Regions from separate parts of the Micromonospora peucetia genome, predicted to be linked through region 2. Evidence: riboswitches for the same ligand, from Rfam matches in the RefSeq annotation. Region 2 holds a riboswitch; the other holds the start of a gene.
What was found. A riboswitch is a leader RNA that binds a small molecule or an ion and turns the genes downstream of it on or off. The one in region 2 is predicted to bind S-adenosylmethionine.

Region 1 (7,740 bases), 2.7 Mb from region 2:
CGGCTGGGTCACGGCGGCCCGCCCTCCGTCGTCGTGGTCGGCATCGGGTGTCCGGGCTCAGCCCGGGGTGCAGAAGGAGCGCAGCGTCAGGTAGACCGGTGAGCCCTCGGGCGAGGCGTTGCCGGCCTCGTCGACGGCGACGACCCGAACCGGTATCCGGATGCTGCTCGCCGGCCGGGACAGCTCGCCCAGGACGCCCCGGAACACCCCGCGCCCATCGGACGTCATCGCCACCTCGGCGGTGCGACCGTCCAGGGTGTACCGGGCGCTCACCCTCAGCTTCCCCACCGTCGTACGGTCGTCGGAAACGATCGCGGAGACGGTGCTGGACGTGGGTCCGTACGGGCAGCCCTTGGGATCCAGATCGGTCGGGCTGGCCGTGACCCGGCCGACGGACGGGGCGACGGTGTCCGCCGGTGGTGGCGGGCTGGTGCTGGTCGACGGGGTCGGCGGGGCGGGGGCCGAAGACGTCGGCGGCTCGCCGGTGCCGACGGGATCAGGTGCCGCCGTCGTCGTCGCGGTTGGCTCGGCGGAGGGAGTCGGGGTGGGAGTCGGGGTGGACGTCGCCGTGGGCGGCTCGGCGGCCGACACGGACGGCTCGCCGGTCGGACCGGTCGTCGCCTCCGGCGCGGCCGGCGCGGCGGCGGGCAGCGGCTCGTCGCGGGCGGCGTAGCTCAGGCCGGCCCCGCCGAGGAGCAGCGCCGCGGCCAGCCCGCCGCCGACCAGCGCCGCCCGGGCCCTGCCGGCGCGCAGCCACGTCCACCGGTTGGTGCCCGCACCGAACGTCGTGCTGGCCAGGCTGGTCGCGCCGCCGGTGCCGTCCGGGAACGGGAAGAGGGCAGCGAGCAGGGCCGCCCGTCGGGCCAGCTCACGCAGGCCGCGCTCCTCCCACCGGTCCCCGTACACCTCGGCCGCGACCTGCTCCAGCAGGGCGAGGAAGACCTGGGCGGGTTGTGGTCGCTCGGCCGGCTGCTTGGCCATGCCGTGCCGCAACAGGTCGTGCACCGGCGCGGGGGCCGGGTCGGTGGGAATCGACGCGTGGGCATGCTGCTGGCGCAGGGTGAGCAGGTCCCGCCCGTCGTAGGGCGGCTGCCCGGTGAGGCACTCGTAGAAGGTCGCGGTGGCGGCGTAGATGTCGCAGGCCGGGCTGGCCGGCGCGCCCGTCCACTGCTCGGGTGCCATGTAACGGGGGGTGCCGGTGACACTGACCCCCGAGCTGCCACCCACCGGCATGGCGATACCGAAGTCGGCCAGCTTGCTGGTGCCCTCGGCGGTGACCAGCACGTTCTCCGGCTTGTAGTCGCGGTGCACGACGCCCCGGGCGTGCGCCGCGCCGAGCCCGGCCAGCGATCCCTTGAGGACGCAGAGCGCCGACTCCGGGGCCGTCGGCCCGTGCGCGCGCAGCATCTGCCGCAGCGACACGCCGTTGACCAACTCCATGACGATCGCCGCCCCGGTGGGCGACTCGACGTACTCGTAGAGACGGGAGACGTGCGGGTCGTCGATCTCGGCCAGCAACCGGGCCTCGGCGCGGAACGCGCCACGGAACGACGGGTCGTCGCCGATCCCGCCGGTGAGGTACTTGATCGCGACCGGTGTGCCGGTCGCGTCGTGCACCGCGAGGTCCACCCGGCCGGACGCGCCGGCGCCGAGCTGCCGCACCGGGCGGTAGCCGGAGACCTGCCAGCCGGTCACGCGTTCACCTACCCGTCCCGGAGGCGGTGGGGCCGCCTCCGGTGGACATTGTGGTCGCGGGATCGGGTGCGCCCATCGGCGCAACGGCTACTTCCGGCCCCCGGACGTCCGGGACGTTCCGGCGGGTGGCGGCATGGTCGGTTACGGACACATGACACTCGTACCACCTGAGGGCAAGCCCGCCGCGCACCCGCGCCGCGGCTGGCTCAGGGTACGGCCCGTGGGCAGCCCCGCCCCGGCCGTGGTCAGGTCAACGGGCCTCGGTGGCCATCGCCGGTCGCCGGCACGCCCGGTTCCGTCCGCCCGGCCTGCGGGCGCTCTGCCACTGGCGGGCGCTCCGCCGCCGGGGGCTCGGTGTCGCGGGTGAACTTGTCGAAGAAGCGCAGCAGCTCCACCGGGAACGGCATCACCAGGGTGCTGTTCTTCTCCGCCGCCACGTCCACCACGGTCTGCAACAGCCGCAACTGGTACGCCCCCGGGGTGCCCGCCATCGCCCGGGACGCGTCGGCGAGCCGGCGGGACGCCTGGTACTCGCCATCGGCGGCGATCACCCGGGCGCGGCGTTCGCGTTCCGCCTCAGCCTGACGGGACATCGACCGTTTCATCCCCTCGGGCAACGCGACGTCCTTGACCTCGACCCGCTCGATCAGCAGCCCCCAGGGCTTCTCCGTGGGCGCGTCGATGACCGCCTTCAGCTCGGCGTTGATCCGCTCCCGGTCGCCCAGCAGGGTGTCCAGGTCGGCCTTGCCGATCACCGAGCGCAGGGCGGTCTGCGCCACTTGGAGCACGGCCGAGGGGTAGTCGTGGACGTTGACCAGCGCCTTCACCGGGTCGACGACCCGGTAGTAGACCACCGCGTCGACGGTGAGGGTGACGTTGTCCCGGGTGATCGCCCCCTGCGGGGGCACGCCGATCACGGTCGTCTGCATGCTGACCCGGACCATCCGGTCGGCGACCGGCACGATCAGCCGCAGGCCGGGTTCCCGGACCGGCGTCAGCACCCGGCCGAAGCGGAAGACGATGCCGCGCTGGTACTGCTGCACCAGCCGGATGCTCAGCGCGCCGACGAGCGCCAGGAACAGGATCACGATCACCACGCCGATCACGACGGCTTCCACGGGACCCCCGATCCGGACGGCTCTACCAGGCCGGCCCTTTCCCGGCCTGTCGCGAAGTAGTCCCGGAGCCGGCGATCATCTTGTTCTCGTCGCTCATCCCGCAGACCCGCCCCGGCCGAGGGTGCGGGCACCCGTCAGCGCGATCCCACAGGCCGCGGCGGCGCTCAGCGGGGCGATCAGGAAGCCGACAGTCACCTCCCCCGTGGCGTCCAGCAGCGCCCCGGCCGCTGCCGCGCCACCCGCGCTGCCGACCGAGAAGGCCGTCGCCGCCCAGGCGAACGCCTCGGCCACCGTGCCGGCGGGCGCAAGGTCGTCGAGCGCGACGAAGGCGATGGTCAGCAGTGCCGGGAGCGCGAGTCCGCTGACCGCCATCAGCACCAGCATCACAGCCGGGGCCGGAGTGAGTAGCAGGGGCAGGTAGCCGAGGGCGAAGACCCCGACCACGCGGGGCAGGGTGGCGTAGCGGCGCAGTCCGCCGAAGCGTACGAAGATCAGGCCACCGATCAGCGCCCCGGTGGCCTGCGCGGCGAGCAGCCAGCCCGCCCAGGACCGGGCCCCGGCCGACTCGGCGTAGCCGGTCGCGGCGACGGTCACGCTGCCCACCGCCGCGCCGACCAGCACCAGTGCCCCGAGAACCAGCCGGAGCCGGCCGGCCCGCAGCGGCCCGGCCCAGTGTCGTACCGCCGGCTCGCCCCGCCAACGCCGGACCGCGTCGGTCGTGGCGAACCAGACGGTGCCGGCGGCCTGGAAGAACGCGGCGGCGGCCAGACCGCCGGCCGGACCGACCAGGCCCACGGCGGCGAGCGTGACCACCGGACCGAGAATGAAGATGGTCTCCTGCACGGCGATGTCCAGGGTGTACGCGGTCTGCACCCGGTGCGCGGGGAGAAGGCCGCGCCAGAGCACCCGCAGGCACGACTCGAACGGCGGTGCGCCCGCTCCGGCCAGGGCGGCGGCGAAGACGGTCACCGGCAGGTTGACGTGCGCGGCGGTGAGCGCGAAGCCGATCGTCGACGCCGTCACGGCCAGCCACAGCACCGGCGGCTGCCGCCAGCGGTCCGCCATCCGGGCGAGCATCGGCTGACCCACCGCGGTGCCGGCGGTGAACGCGGCGACCAGCAGCCCGGCCACGGTCAGCGTCATCGTCTCCCGGGCGAACACCAGCAGGGCCAGGGGGGCCGCGCCGAGCGGGATCCGGCCGAGCAGGCTGGCCGCCAGGACCCGGGCGGTCTGTGGCGCCCGGAGCACCGCGAGGGCGGAGGTGTCGGTGGGGTCGGCGTCGGTGGGTCGCCCGCCGCCCGACGAACGGTCGGCGGGCGGTACGAGTTCGGTGTCATCGGGCACGGGCATGACTGGGCGCTCCCGGATCGTGGCGGAGGTGGACCGGAGGTCGACGGAGCACCGGGCCGGTCAGGGAGCGAAGTCGGAGCGTTCGTGGTCGTCGCCGTACAACGGAAGTTCCGGGGTGATCCAGCGGCCGTACGCGGCGGCGACGACGTGCAGCGCGATCACGGTGGAAAGTCTAGACCTGACGCTGGCGCCGAGCGTGGACGTGCTCCTGGAGGCGTACCGGCCCCCGCGGCACGTCGGCGGGGCGGTCGAGGAGTGACGCTGACCTGCACGGGGGTCCGCGTGAGCGTGGTCATAGCGGCTGGACGGCCCCCCGTGGCGGGGCTAGCCTCGTCAACAGGTCATGAGCGCCAGCGTCAAGCCCCGGCTCGCTGGCCGGCAACCCTCGTCCGCGCAGGGGTGCCCCGGGTGAAGACCAGGCACCGGAGCGGCTCCGGTGCAAGCGCGGCCTGGTTCCCAGGTCGACAGCGACCGAGGGAGAGCCATGTCCTTTCGCATCTGCGTTCCACCGGCGGTCCCCGCCGTGGCCCTGACGTCGCCGGCCCTGATCCGGCGTCGCCACATCGACATGATGCGGGTCTGCGCCACCTCCTGTCGCCCCGGCGACCCGCGCTAGGCGCGCCACTCCCCTCTTCCAGGCACCACTTTCCCAGCGGTACGCCCACCGGGCGTCCCGCCGGCGCCGCACGCCTGTGCCCGCCGCCGGAACACCTCATTCGGAGACACCTGTGCGAATCCTTTCTTCTGTGACCCGGGCCGCCGCCCTCGGCGTGGCCGCCGTCCTCGCCGCCACCGCCCTGACCGCGTGCGGCGACGACGCGGCCGGCACGGCCGACAACCCGTACAACCTGCTCCAGGCGGGCGTGCTGCGTACCGGCACGCTCACCGACGCCCCGCCGAACGTCTATCTCAAGGACGGCAAGTTCACCGGCTTCGACAACGACCTGCTCACCGCGGTCGCCGCGAAGGTCGGCCTGAAGGTGGAGTTCGTCGGCACCGACTTCTCCGCCCTGCTCTCCCAGGTCAACAACCGCAAGTTCGACGTCGGCAGCTCCTCGATCACCATCACCGAGGCGCGGAAGAAGACGGTCGACTTCGGCAACGGCTACGACTTCGGCCACTTCGGACTCGACGTGCCGGCCGGCTCGTCGATCACCGGCTTCGACCAGCTCACCGGCAAGCGGGTCGTGGTCGTGCAGGGCACCGTCCAGGACGACTACGCCACCGGCGAGGGGCTCGACCCGGTCCGGGTGCCCGACTACAACGGCGCGATCAACCAGCTCAAGGCCGGCACCGCCGACGCCTGGATCGCCCCCGCCGAGATCGGCGACAAGTCGGCCGCCGACAGCAGCGGCAAGATCACCGTGGCGGCCAAGCTGCTCAGCCCGGCGCCCACGGCGTACGCGTTCGCCAAGGGCAACGACAAGCTGCGCGAGGCGCTCGACAAGGGCCTCGACGAGGTGATCGCGGACGGCACGTGGAGCCGCCTGCAGGCCCAGTACTACCCGGGCCGCTCGATCCCGGCCGACTTCAAGCCGGGCAGCGGCACGGTCCCGGTGCCGGCGGCGTCGGCCACCTCCTGACACGTACGGACGACGAGCGAGCGGGGCGGTAGGAGAGACGATGGATCCGTTGAGCACCCTGTGGGAGACCTTCTTCGACTGGGACTCCATGCGCGAGGCGCTGCCCGAGATGCTGACGGTGGGGCTGCCCAACACGCTGATCCTGGCGATCTCCGCCGCCCTGCTCGGCTCGGTGCTGGGCATGGCACTGGCCGTCGCGGGCATCTCGCGTACCCGATGGTTGCGGTGGCCGGCGCGGGTCTACACCGACGTGTTCCGCGGCCTGCCGGCCGCGGCGACGATCCTGCTCATCGGCGTCGGGCTGGCACCGCTGGGCATGCAGGTGTGGGGGCCCAACCCGTATCCGCTGGGCATCCTGGCGCTGTCGCTGATCGCGGCGGCCTACATCGGCGAGATCTTCCGCTCCGGCATCCAGTCGGTGGAGGCCACCCAGCTGGAGGGGGCCCGGGCGCTGGGCCTGTCCTGGGGCGAGGCGATGCGCCTGGTGATCGTGCCGCAGGGCATCCGGCGGGTGCTGCCGGCCTGGGTGAACCAGCTGATCGCGCTGATCAAGGACTCCAGCCTGGTCTACTTCCTCGGCCTGCTGGCCAGCCAGCGGGAACTGTTCCGGATCGGGCAGGACTATGCGGCGAACACCGGCAACCAGTCGGCGCTACTGCTGGCCGGGCTCTGCTACCTGGTGCTGACTGTGCCGCTGACACACGTCGTCAACTGGATCGACCGGCGGCTGCGGCACGGCCGGCAGGCTGCCGCGCCCGACGACGCCGATGACGACCTCGACCTGGCACTGCCGGGCGCGGCGGGAGGAAACCAGCGATGAGCATCGACACGACGACCTCGGTGAGCCTCAGCGTCCGGGACGTGCACCTGGCCTTCGGGGCGCACCGGGTGCTGCGCGGGGTGGACCTGGATGTGGCGCGCGGGGCGACGGCCTGCGTGATCGGTCCGTCCGGGTCGGGCAAGTCCACCCTGCTGCGCACCATCAACCGGCTGATCGAGCCCGACCGCGGCGACGTGCTGCTCGACGGGCGCAGCGTGCTGGGCGACGACCCGGACGCCCTGCGGCAGCGGGTCGGCATGGTCTTCCAGCAGTTCAACCTCTTTCCGCACATGAGCGTGCTGCGCAACATCACCCTCGCGCTGCGCCGGATCCGCAAGCTCGGTGAGGACGAGGCGGTGGCCCTCGCCCGCGACCACCTGGAGCTGGTGGGCCTGGCGGCCAAGGCCGACGCCCGACCGGCGCACCTGTCCGGCGGGCAGCAGCAGCGGGTCGCGATCGCCCGCGCGCTGGCGTTGCGCCCGCAGGTGATGCTCTTCGACGAGGCGACCTCCGCGCTGGACCCGGAGCTGGTGAAGGGCGTGCTGGGGCTGATGGCCGAGTTGTCCGCCGGCGGCATGACGATGGTGGTGGTCACCCACGAGATGGGGTTCGCCCGCGAGGTCGCCGACACCGTCGCGTTCATGGATCGCGGCGTGGTGCTGGAGGCCGGCGAGCCGGCCGCGGTCTTCGAGCGGGCGGAGCACCCCCGGCTGCGCCGCTTCCTGTCCCAGGTGCTCTGAAAGCCCCTCCGCATCGGCGTGGGCCGGACTCTGGCGCGGCCCGGCGCCTTGGCAATATCCTCCACTGCACATGCGACTGTTGGCGCTCCTTTTCACCTCGGGGCTCCTCAGCCGCCTGCCCGGCCGCAGAGGAGATGCCATGCACGTCGAGAACTCCGCACTGGACCGCCGGACCCTGCTGCGGGCCGGCCTCGGCGCCGCCACGGTCGCGGTCGTCGGCAGCCAGCTCGCCCTTCCGGGCACCGCGCAGGCGGACCCCGGCACCGACCTGGACTGGATCTACAGCTGCGACGAGTGGGGCGCGCGCCCGCCGAAGGACCCGCTGGCGGTCAGCGCCATCCCCACCAACAAGATCATCGTGCACCACATGGCGTTCCCGAACGTCACCGACTACTCCGAGGCGCAGGGAATCAAGCTGGCCCGCGACTGCCAGA
Region 2 (7,740 bases):
ACCGGCAGCAGCCGGACCAGGAAGCGCCAGATCTTGCTGCCGTCGCGCAGGAAGAAGAAGGTGGCGAAGAGCACCAGCAGCGTGCCGGTCAACACCTCAGCCAGCGTGGCGGCCGTGGAGAGGGCACCGCTGGTGAACTTCTCGGTGTTGTTGTTGATCCACTTCTGGCCCTCCTCGATGTAGTTGTCGAGTTGGCCGTCCGAGAGGTGCAGCGGGCCGGTCTTCAGCCAGTCCTGGATCTGCCGGACGCCCTCCGAGGACTTCTTGCTCAGCTCCGGCACGCCCTGGATGAACTCGTTCACCACCAGGGTCAGCGTGCCGATCACCCCGGCCAGGCCGCCGACCAGCACCACCGCCGTCGCCAGGGAGCGGGGCAGTCGGGCCCGCAACAGCCAGCCGACCGCCGGCGCCAGCAACGCCGAGAGCAGCAGCGCGACGGCCAGCGGAATGACCACGATCTTGACGGTGCCGACGACCTTCAGCAGCGCCCAGGCGACGACACCGATCACGATCAGCCGCCAGGACCAGGCAGCGGCGATCCGCAGCCCGTGCGGGACGTCCGCGTCGTCCCGGCTGGAGGTGGAGTTGTGCATGGCCGCGGGCGGCGCCGCGCCGACCACGGTCGCGGACGGTGCCGCCACCGGCCCGGGGGACGTCGGCGAGGCCACGCCGGCCGTCGCGGGATCGTCGGCCGGGGCCGTACGGCGGACGCGCGTCGACTCCCGGCCCGACTCGTACGCGCGACGGAGCCGTCCGCGTATCCGCTCGAAGCGGCTCAAGCGCACCTCCTGGCAAGAGAATCGGCCCGCCCACGCAGGTGGGCGGACAGGATACGTCCGACGACGCCACCGTATGGCAGGTCCGCCACACATTGCCCCCGGCCCCCGGCGCGTAACCGCCCACGGCCGGCCGACGGGGACACGGTAGCGTTTCCGGCGTGACCGCCGACCAGAATCTCGACTCCGGGCTGCCGATCCGCATGTTGCACGACCGCGTGCTGGTGCGGGTGGAGGGGAGCGAGGGTGAGCGACGCTCGACCGCCGGCATCGTGATCCCGGCGACCGCCGCCGTGGGCAAACGCCTGGCCTGGGCCACCGCCGTGGGGGTCGGGCCGAACGTGCGCGCCATCGTCTCAGGCGACCGGGTCCTCTTCGACCCCGACGACCGCTCCGAGGTCGAGCTGCACGGGCGCGGCTACGTGCTGCTGCGCGAGCGCGACGTGCACGCCGTGGCCGCCGAGCGGGTGGAGAACAACTCCACCGGCCTCTACCTCTGATCCCACCCCGCCCGCCCCCGCCCGCCCGGATGAGGGCGCCGGTGTCGTTTGCGTCGCTCCCCGCCGGGAAGCCAACCGCACCACCGGCCCTGGGGAGGGACGCGATGCCGGTACTCGTGAAGAAGGTTCTGCTCTGGGGGAGCGTCGCGTTCCTGATCTACTTCATGGCCTTCCGGCCGGAGGGCGCGGCGGAGATGTTCAAGGCGATCGGGGCGGGACTGATGGCGATGGCGCAGGGTCTCGGTGACTTCCTCACCAGCCTGATGACCTGACGACCGGGGCCGACCTCACGGGGCGGCCCCGGTCTCGGGTCAGGGGTGGCTGGGCGTACGGGTCAGGGGTGGCCGGGGGGCCACGGCGCGGCCGGTCGCTGGCCGTGGCCGTGGCCGTACCAGCCGGGTGGGCCGTAGCCGGGCGGGGGTGGCGGCGGGACGAGCACCACCGGGATCGGCACGACGGGCTCGTCCGGCGCCTCGACCGACCGCTGCGTGCCGTCCGGGAACCGCAGGTGGTAGCGGTGCCCGTCCCAGATCCCCACCGGCGCCTGTGGGTCCCGGCCCGTGAAGAACGACCGGTACGCGCCGATCGCCTCCAGCAGCTCCCGTTCCTCCCGTGCTGTCCGGTCCCGGTCAACCGGGCTCCGGTCCAGGCCGCGCAACGCGCCGTCGCGCAGCAGCGCCAGCCGGGTCGCCGCGAACTGGTAGCCGCGCATCGCCCTCAGCCCGCCATCGCCGGCCACCCGCTTGGCCCACACCCGGGCCGCGTGCCGCCGCCCCAGGCTGCTCAGCGCCGCCACCTCGGGCGGGGTGAGCCAGCCGGCCCGGACGTAGTCCGGCAGGGTCCGCTCGGTGATCCGCCCCTCCCAGGCCCGCAGCCACAGGGCGAGCCCGACCATGCCGAAGAACAACGGCACCATCACGCCGATGAAGCCGTACAACATGATCAACGTTTCGCCGGTGGCCTGGGTGAGCGTGGGCAGCAGGTTCCAGAGGCCGTGCAGCATCATCGCCAACAGCAGGCCGGCGATCGGGGCGAGCACCCGGACCCACCGGTTGGCGGCGCGCGCGGCGATGCCCAGCCCCACCCCGGTCATCGAGGTGAACAGCGGGTGGGCGAAGCCGAAGAGCAGGATCCGGACGATGAAGATGGCGATGACCTGCTGGGTGCCGGTCGCCGGCCCGTACTGCTGCGCGCCGCTGGCGTAGCCGTGACCGCCCAGGTAGAGGATGTTCTCCACCATGGCGAAGCCGACCGCGGAGAGCCCGCAGTAGACCAGGGCGTCGGTGATGCCGGAGAACTCCCGCCGGCGGAAGATCAGCAGCAGGATCGGCCCGATGGCCTTGGTCAGCTCCTCGATGAACGGCGCGACCAGCACCGCGGTCAGCCCGTCCGGCAGCCCCCAGTCCTCGAACAGCCCCGCGAAGAAGCCGTTGACCTCCAGCGATGCGGCGGTGGAGACGAACGCGCCCCAGGCGAAGCAGAAGATCAGGTACTTCAGGGGTTCCGGTTCGTAGCGGTCGAGCCAGAGGAAACAGCCCACCAGCACCGGAACCGGGAGGATCGCGGCGACCAGGCCGATCAGCAGCGCCTCGACGCCGAGATTCTGACCGAGTCTGAAGACCATGAACAGCGCGCAGGCCGCGATGAACACGACGGTCCCGGCCAGCACCAGGTACCGGGGCCAACCCGGCCGGCGCACCGGCATCCGGGGCCCGGCCCCGACCGGCGGCGGAACGGCGGGCGCGGTCGGCGGCAGCGGTGCGCCGGGCGGGGTGTCGGCCATGCGGTCAGCGTAGCCATCCCCGGCCGGCTGGTTCGGCCGCATTCACCCGGCTATGCTGCCGGCAGGTCACGAGCGCCAGCGTCAAGCCCCGGTTTGCTGGCCGGCAACCCTCGTCGAGTTCGCGGTGGGGTGCCCCGGGTGATGACCGGGCCCGGCGCGATCCGCGTGCCGGGCAAGCGCGGACCCCGCCCGTGTGCGCCCACCCGGGGTCCCTGGACCCGGAGGTCGGCCATGACCGTCACCCTCGCGCCTTCGCCCGCACCGCAGCCGCCCACCGTCGCCGGGCCGCTCGGCGTGCTCGGCGTACCCGGCCAGGTAAACCTGGACTACGCCGCCACCGCGCCCTGCGCGCGAGCCGCGGCCGACGCGGTGGCCGAGCTGCTGCCCTGGTACGCCAGCGTGCATCGCGGCGCCGGGGCCCTGTCGCGGCGCTGCACCCTCGCCTACGAACGCGCCCGGCAGACGGTCGGTGACTTCTTCGGCGCCCGCGCCGAAGACCACGTGATCTTCACCCGCAACACCACCGACGCGCTGAACCTGCTGGCCCGGGCCCTGCCCGCCGGCACCACGGTGGTCACCTTCGGCGGGGAGCACCACGCCAACCTGCTGCCCTGGCCGCGCGGCTCGGTCCGGCTGCCGGTGCCCCGGGAGCCGGCCGAGGCGGTCCGCGCGCTGGCCGCCGCGCTCAGCGAGCTGCGCAGGCCGGACGGGAGGGGCGGCCCAGTCACACATCCCGCGCGCCCCGGCGTCGACCAGGGCCCGCCCGTGCTGGTGGCGGTGACCGCCGCCAGCAACGTGACCGGCGAGCGCTGGCCGGTGGCCGAGCTGGCCCAGGTGGCCCGGCGGTACGGTGCCCGGATCGCGGTGGACGCCGCGCAACTCGCCCCGCACGCACCGGTGGACGTCGCCTCACTCGACGTCGACTACCTCGCGGTCTCCGGCCACAAGCTGTACGCGCCGTTCGGCACGGGGGTGCTCGTCGGGCGGGCGGACTGGCTGGACGCGGCGCCGCCGTACCTGGTCGGCGGCGGCGCCACCAGCCACGTCGGGGCGGCCACCCACGACGTACGGTGGGCGACCGGCCCGGCCCGGCACGAGGCGGGCACGCCGAACCTGCTCGGCGCGGTCGCCCTGGCCGCGGTCTGCGCCGCCCTGGCCGACGCCGACCGGGCCGCCCTGCACGACACCGAGCAGGCCCTGCTGGCCCGGCTGCGCGACGGCATCGCGGCCCTGCCGCACGTGGTGGAGCTGCGCACGTTCGGGCCGGCGGCGTCCCGGGTGGGCATCGTGTCGTTCGTGGTGGCCGGCCGGGACTCGGCGGAGGTGGCGGCGGAACTGGCCACGTCGTACGACATCGGGGTGCGCGACGGCCTCTTCTGCGCCCATCCGCTGGCCCGGCGGCTGCTCGACGAGGCGGCGGCCCGCAGCGGCCGGCGGGACCTGCCACCGACCGCCCTGCGCGCCAGCATCGGCCTGGGCAGCACGACAGACCACGTCGACCGCCTCCTGACCGCCCTGACCACCCTGCCCTGACCTCCCCGCCCTCCCCTTCCCCCGCCCCGCGCCTCCCACCCCTGCCCTTCCCGCGCCTCCCGCCTCCCGCCCCGCGCTCCCGCCCCGCGCTCCCGCCCCGCGCTCCCGCCCCGTCGATCTTGCACTTACTGCCCCGGCAAACCGGACTAAAGCCGCGCCTTAGGGGCCGAAAGTGCAAGATCGCGGGCGAGGGGGCGGGTGCGCGGGGCGCGAGCGAGGCGGGGGCGGCGGGCGAGGGGGCAGGGTTGTGAGCGAGAGGGGCGGGGCTGTGAGCGGTGGGTGGTGGGGCGGCGGGGTGGTCAGCCAAGCGGCGGGGCGGTGGGTGGCTTCGGGGGGCCGTGATCGTGCGCTCGGTCCTGGTCGCCGAAGGACTGCCGGACGCCACGGTTCGCCTCCTCCTGGCTGATGCCGGAGGCCACCATCAGGTCGCTGGCGGTGGTCCGCACCTGTGCGATCACCACGCTGCCGGAGAAGCCGACCCCCTCGGCGTACGCCCGGCCGGCCTCGCCGACCGCGCGCAGCGCCCGCTCCCGAGCCTTCTCCGGCTCCTCGGCGACGGCGAACTCGTGCTTGAGCAGGCGTACCGACTCGGCGAGGTGGGCCACCGCGTCCGGCATCGTCTCCGGGATGGGCTCCCCGTCCTCGATCAGGGTGACCGCGCGCCGGGTCAACGTGCCGGCGTTGCGCATCGCCCGGTCGATCGGTTCGGCGGCCTCGGCGTAGTGGGTGAGCTCGTCCCGCCGGTGCCAACGGGCCGGCGAGAGGATGGCGGTCTCCTTCGCCCCCTCGATGGCCTCGGTGAAGGCGGCCAGCTCCTCCTGGTTGTCGCGGAGCCGGTCCAGGGCCAGCTGGGCCTTGTCCCGGTCCCGTTCCCGCAGCGCGTCCGCGGTGTTGTCGAGTTGGGCGGCGAGCAGGTCCAGGGCCGGCCGGGCGGCCCGGTTGATGACCCGCAGCGGATTGAGCGGCAGCAGGACCGCGGTGACGAGCAGCGCGATGCCACCGCCGACGAACGCGTCGATGAACCTGGGGATCTCCAGGTTCTCGGTCGACGGGCTGAGCGTGACGATCAGCACCGCCGTGGCCGCCGCCTGGATGACGATGGCCACGCTGGCGCCCGCGAAGATGGTCAGCAAGATCGCCAGGGTGACCACCAGCCCCAGCTGCCACGGCCCGGTGCCGAGCAGATAGATGAGGAAGTCACCGACGGCGACCCCGATCCCCACCCCGGCGATCAGCTCCACCGTGCGGCGGAACCGCTGGCCGACCGAGGCGGCGAGGGTGCCGACCGCGGAGATCGGCGCGAAGACCGGCTGCGGGTTGCCGAGCAGCTCGTGCGCCGCCAGCCAGGCCAGCCCGGCGGCGAGGCCGGCCTGCACGGCGAGGCCCATCGCCATCTTCAGCCGGTGCAGACGGTCGTGCAGGGTGAGTTTGCCGCGCTGCCGCAGGTGCGCCACCGCCTCGCCGATGCGCGGCCCTTCGACGTCCGTACCCCGGTCGCGCAGGATGACGCGTCGCACCAGTGAGGGGCGACGGTCCCGGGCCACGGCCATGGCGGGGACTACCCGTGCCACGTCCGGTGAATCCTCCGGCGATGGCGGCGGTGGGGCAGACTCGGCCGGGTGGTTGACCTTCTCGACCGGTGGCGGGCCGCGGCCCGGGGCGCCGGGGTGACCGACCCGGCGGCGCTGACCCGGGTCGGCGCGGAACTGCTGGCCCGTTGGCGAGAGCCGCACCGGCACCATCACACCCCGGACCACCTGACGGCCGTCCTCGACGTGGTCGACGCGCACGCGCCGTCCGCCGGGCGGCCGGACCTGGTGCGCCTCGCGGCCTGGTGTCACGACGCGGTCTACGATCCGCGCGCCGGGGGTGACGCCAACGAGCGCGACAGCGCGGCGCTCGCCGGCACGCTACTCACCGGGGCGGGCCTGCCGGCCGACGCCGTGGCCGAGGTGCGCCGGCTGGTGCTGCTCACCGCCGGGCACGCCGTCGACCCGGGCGACGCCGACGGCGCGCTGCTCTGCGACGCCGACCTGGCCGTCCTCGCGGCGCCGCCCGAGGCGTACGACCGCTACGCCGCCGCGATCCGCCAGGAGTACGCGCACGTGCCCGACCCGGCCTTCCGGGCCGGCCGGGCCCGGGTGCTCGCCGGCCTGCTCGCCCTGCCCGCGCTGTACCGGCTGCCGCCACTGGCCCGGCGCTGGGAACCCCGCGCCCGCGCCAACCTCACCCGCGAACTAACCACCCTCGCCCTCCCCTAGCCCCGCCCCTAGCCCCGCCCCTCACCCTCGCCCCTCACCCTGCCCCCGCCCCTGCACTCGCCCCCCGCACTCCGGCCTGCCCCTGCCCTCGCCTCTGCCCTCCAGCCCGCGGCGATCTTGCGGTTTTGGCCCCGACGAAAGCCACTGATCACCCATAGGGAGGGCAGAAAGTGCAAGATCGCGGGGCGGGAAGGTGGGTTGGTTCAGGGGCGGTTGGGTTGAGGGCTGGGCTGGGTGGGCTGGGACATTGGGGTGGGTTGGGGCGGGGTTGGGGTGGGTTGGGGCGTTGGTTGGGGCGTTGGGTTGGGGTGGGTGGGTTGGGGGTTGGGGCGTTGGGTGGGACAGGTGTTTGGGGCGGCGGAGGCCGGACTGGCGGAGCAGACGCACCAGTTCACGGCTCGGCACCACCCGGGCGCCCAACCAGACCGCCACGGCGAACCGCTCGGCCGGGATGTCGTAGTGGTCCCGGTCGAACCCCCGCCGGGGCACAGCCAGCGCCTCGGCGAAGGCGTGCAGCTCGGCGGGGGACACGTCGCTGATCAGGTGGGACCAGAGCCGCCCCCGCCACGGCCAGGCGGGCCGGTCCAGGTAGAGCATGTCGGCCAAGCTACCCGCCCGAGGGCCGGTTGGTGGCCCGCGAGATCGGCCCGGTGAGCCTACGGGTGCACCAGGCGATCAAGGCCGCCCTGGACCCGACCGGCCTGCTCAACCCCGGCAAGGTCCTCTGACCGCCGCGGTCCGGGCTCCTACCCCACCACGGGTGAGGACCACCGGGGCAAGCGGCGGATGCAGGGGTGACCGGGGCCGGGCCGGTCAGCGGGACGACGGCAGTTCGGCCTGGTCGTCGTCCGCGCCGCGGTCCGCTGCGAAGCCCCGCACGTCGGGCG

Region 1: another riboswitch for S-adenosylmethionine. It lies ahead of GA0070608_RS24180 (ABC transporter substrate-binding protein); the one in region 2 lies ahead of GA0070608_RS12350 (aminotransferase class V-fold PLP-dependent enzyme).

What each region holds. Positions count from the first base shown of each region.
Region 1 covers NZ_FMIC01000002.1:5,362,788-5,370,527, reverse strand. Annotated here, with positions in the region: gene GA0070608_RS24200 (hypothetical protein) at 1-12, opposite strand, end outside; gene GA0070608_RS24195 (serine/threonine-protein kinase) at 58-1,695, opposite strand; gene GA0070608_RS24190 (SPFH domain-containing protein) at 1,941-2,813, opposite strand; gene GA0070608_RS24185 (MFS transporter) at 2,907-4,163, opposite strand; SAM riboswitch class IV at 4,503-4,614, shown strand; gene GA0070608_RS24180 (ABC transporter substrate-binding protein) at 4,910-5,746, shown strand; gene GA0070608_RS24175 (amino acid ABC transporter permease) at 5,787-6,566, shown strand; gene GA0070608_RS24170 (amino acid ABC transporter ATP-binding protein) at 6,569-7,306, shown strand; gene GA0070608_RS24165 (peptidoglycan recognition protein family protein) at 7,446-7,740, shown strand, end outside.
Region 2 covers NZ_FMIC01000002.1:2,636,638-2,644,377, reverse strand. Annotated here, with positions in the region: gene GA0070608_RS12365 (AI-2E family transporter) at 1-779, opposite strand, end outside; gene GA0070608_RS12360 (GroES family chaperonin) at 938-1,276, shown strand; gene GA0070608_RS32610 (hypothetical protein) at 1,381-1,548, shown strand; gene GA0070608_RS12355 (PrsW family intramembrane metalloprotease) at 1,611-3,101, opposite strand; SAM riboswitch class IV at 3,124-3,244, shown strand; gene GA0070608_RS12350 (aminotransferase class V-fold PLP-dependent enzyme) at 3,291-4,592, shown strand; gene GA0070608_RS12340 (FUSC family protein) at 4,892-6,136, opposite strand; gene GA0070608_RS12335 (HD domain-containing protein) at 6,212-6,853, shown strand; gene GA0070608_RS34145 (DUF4031 domain-containing protein) at 6,875-7,450, opposite strand; partial or broken gene GA0070608_RS33965 (FAD-linked oxidase C-terminal domain-containing protein) at 7,483-7,581, shown strand; gene GA0070608_RS12315 (glycerol-3-phosphate dehydrogenase/oxidase) at 7,667-7,740, opposite strand, start outside.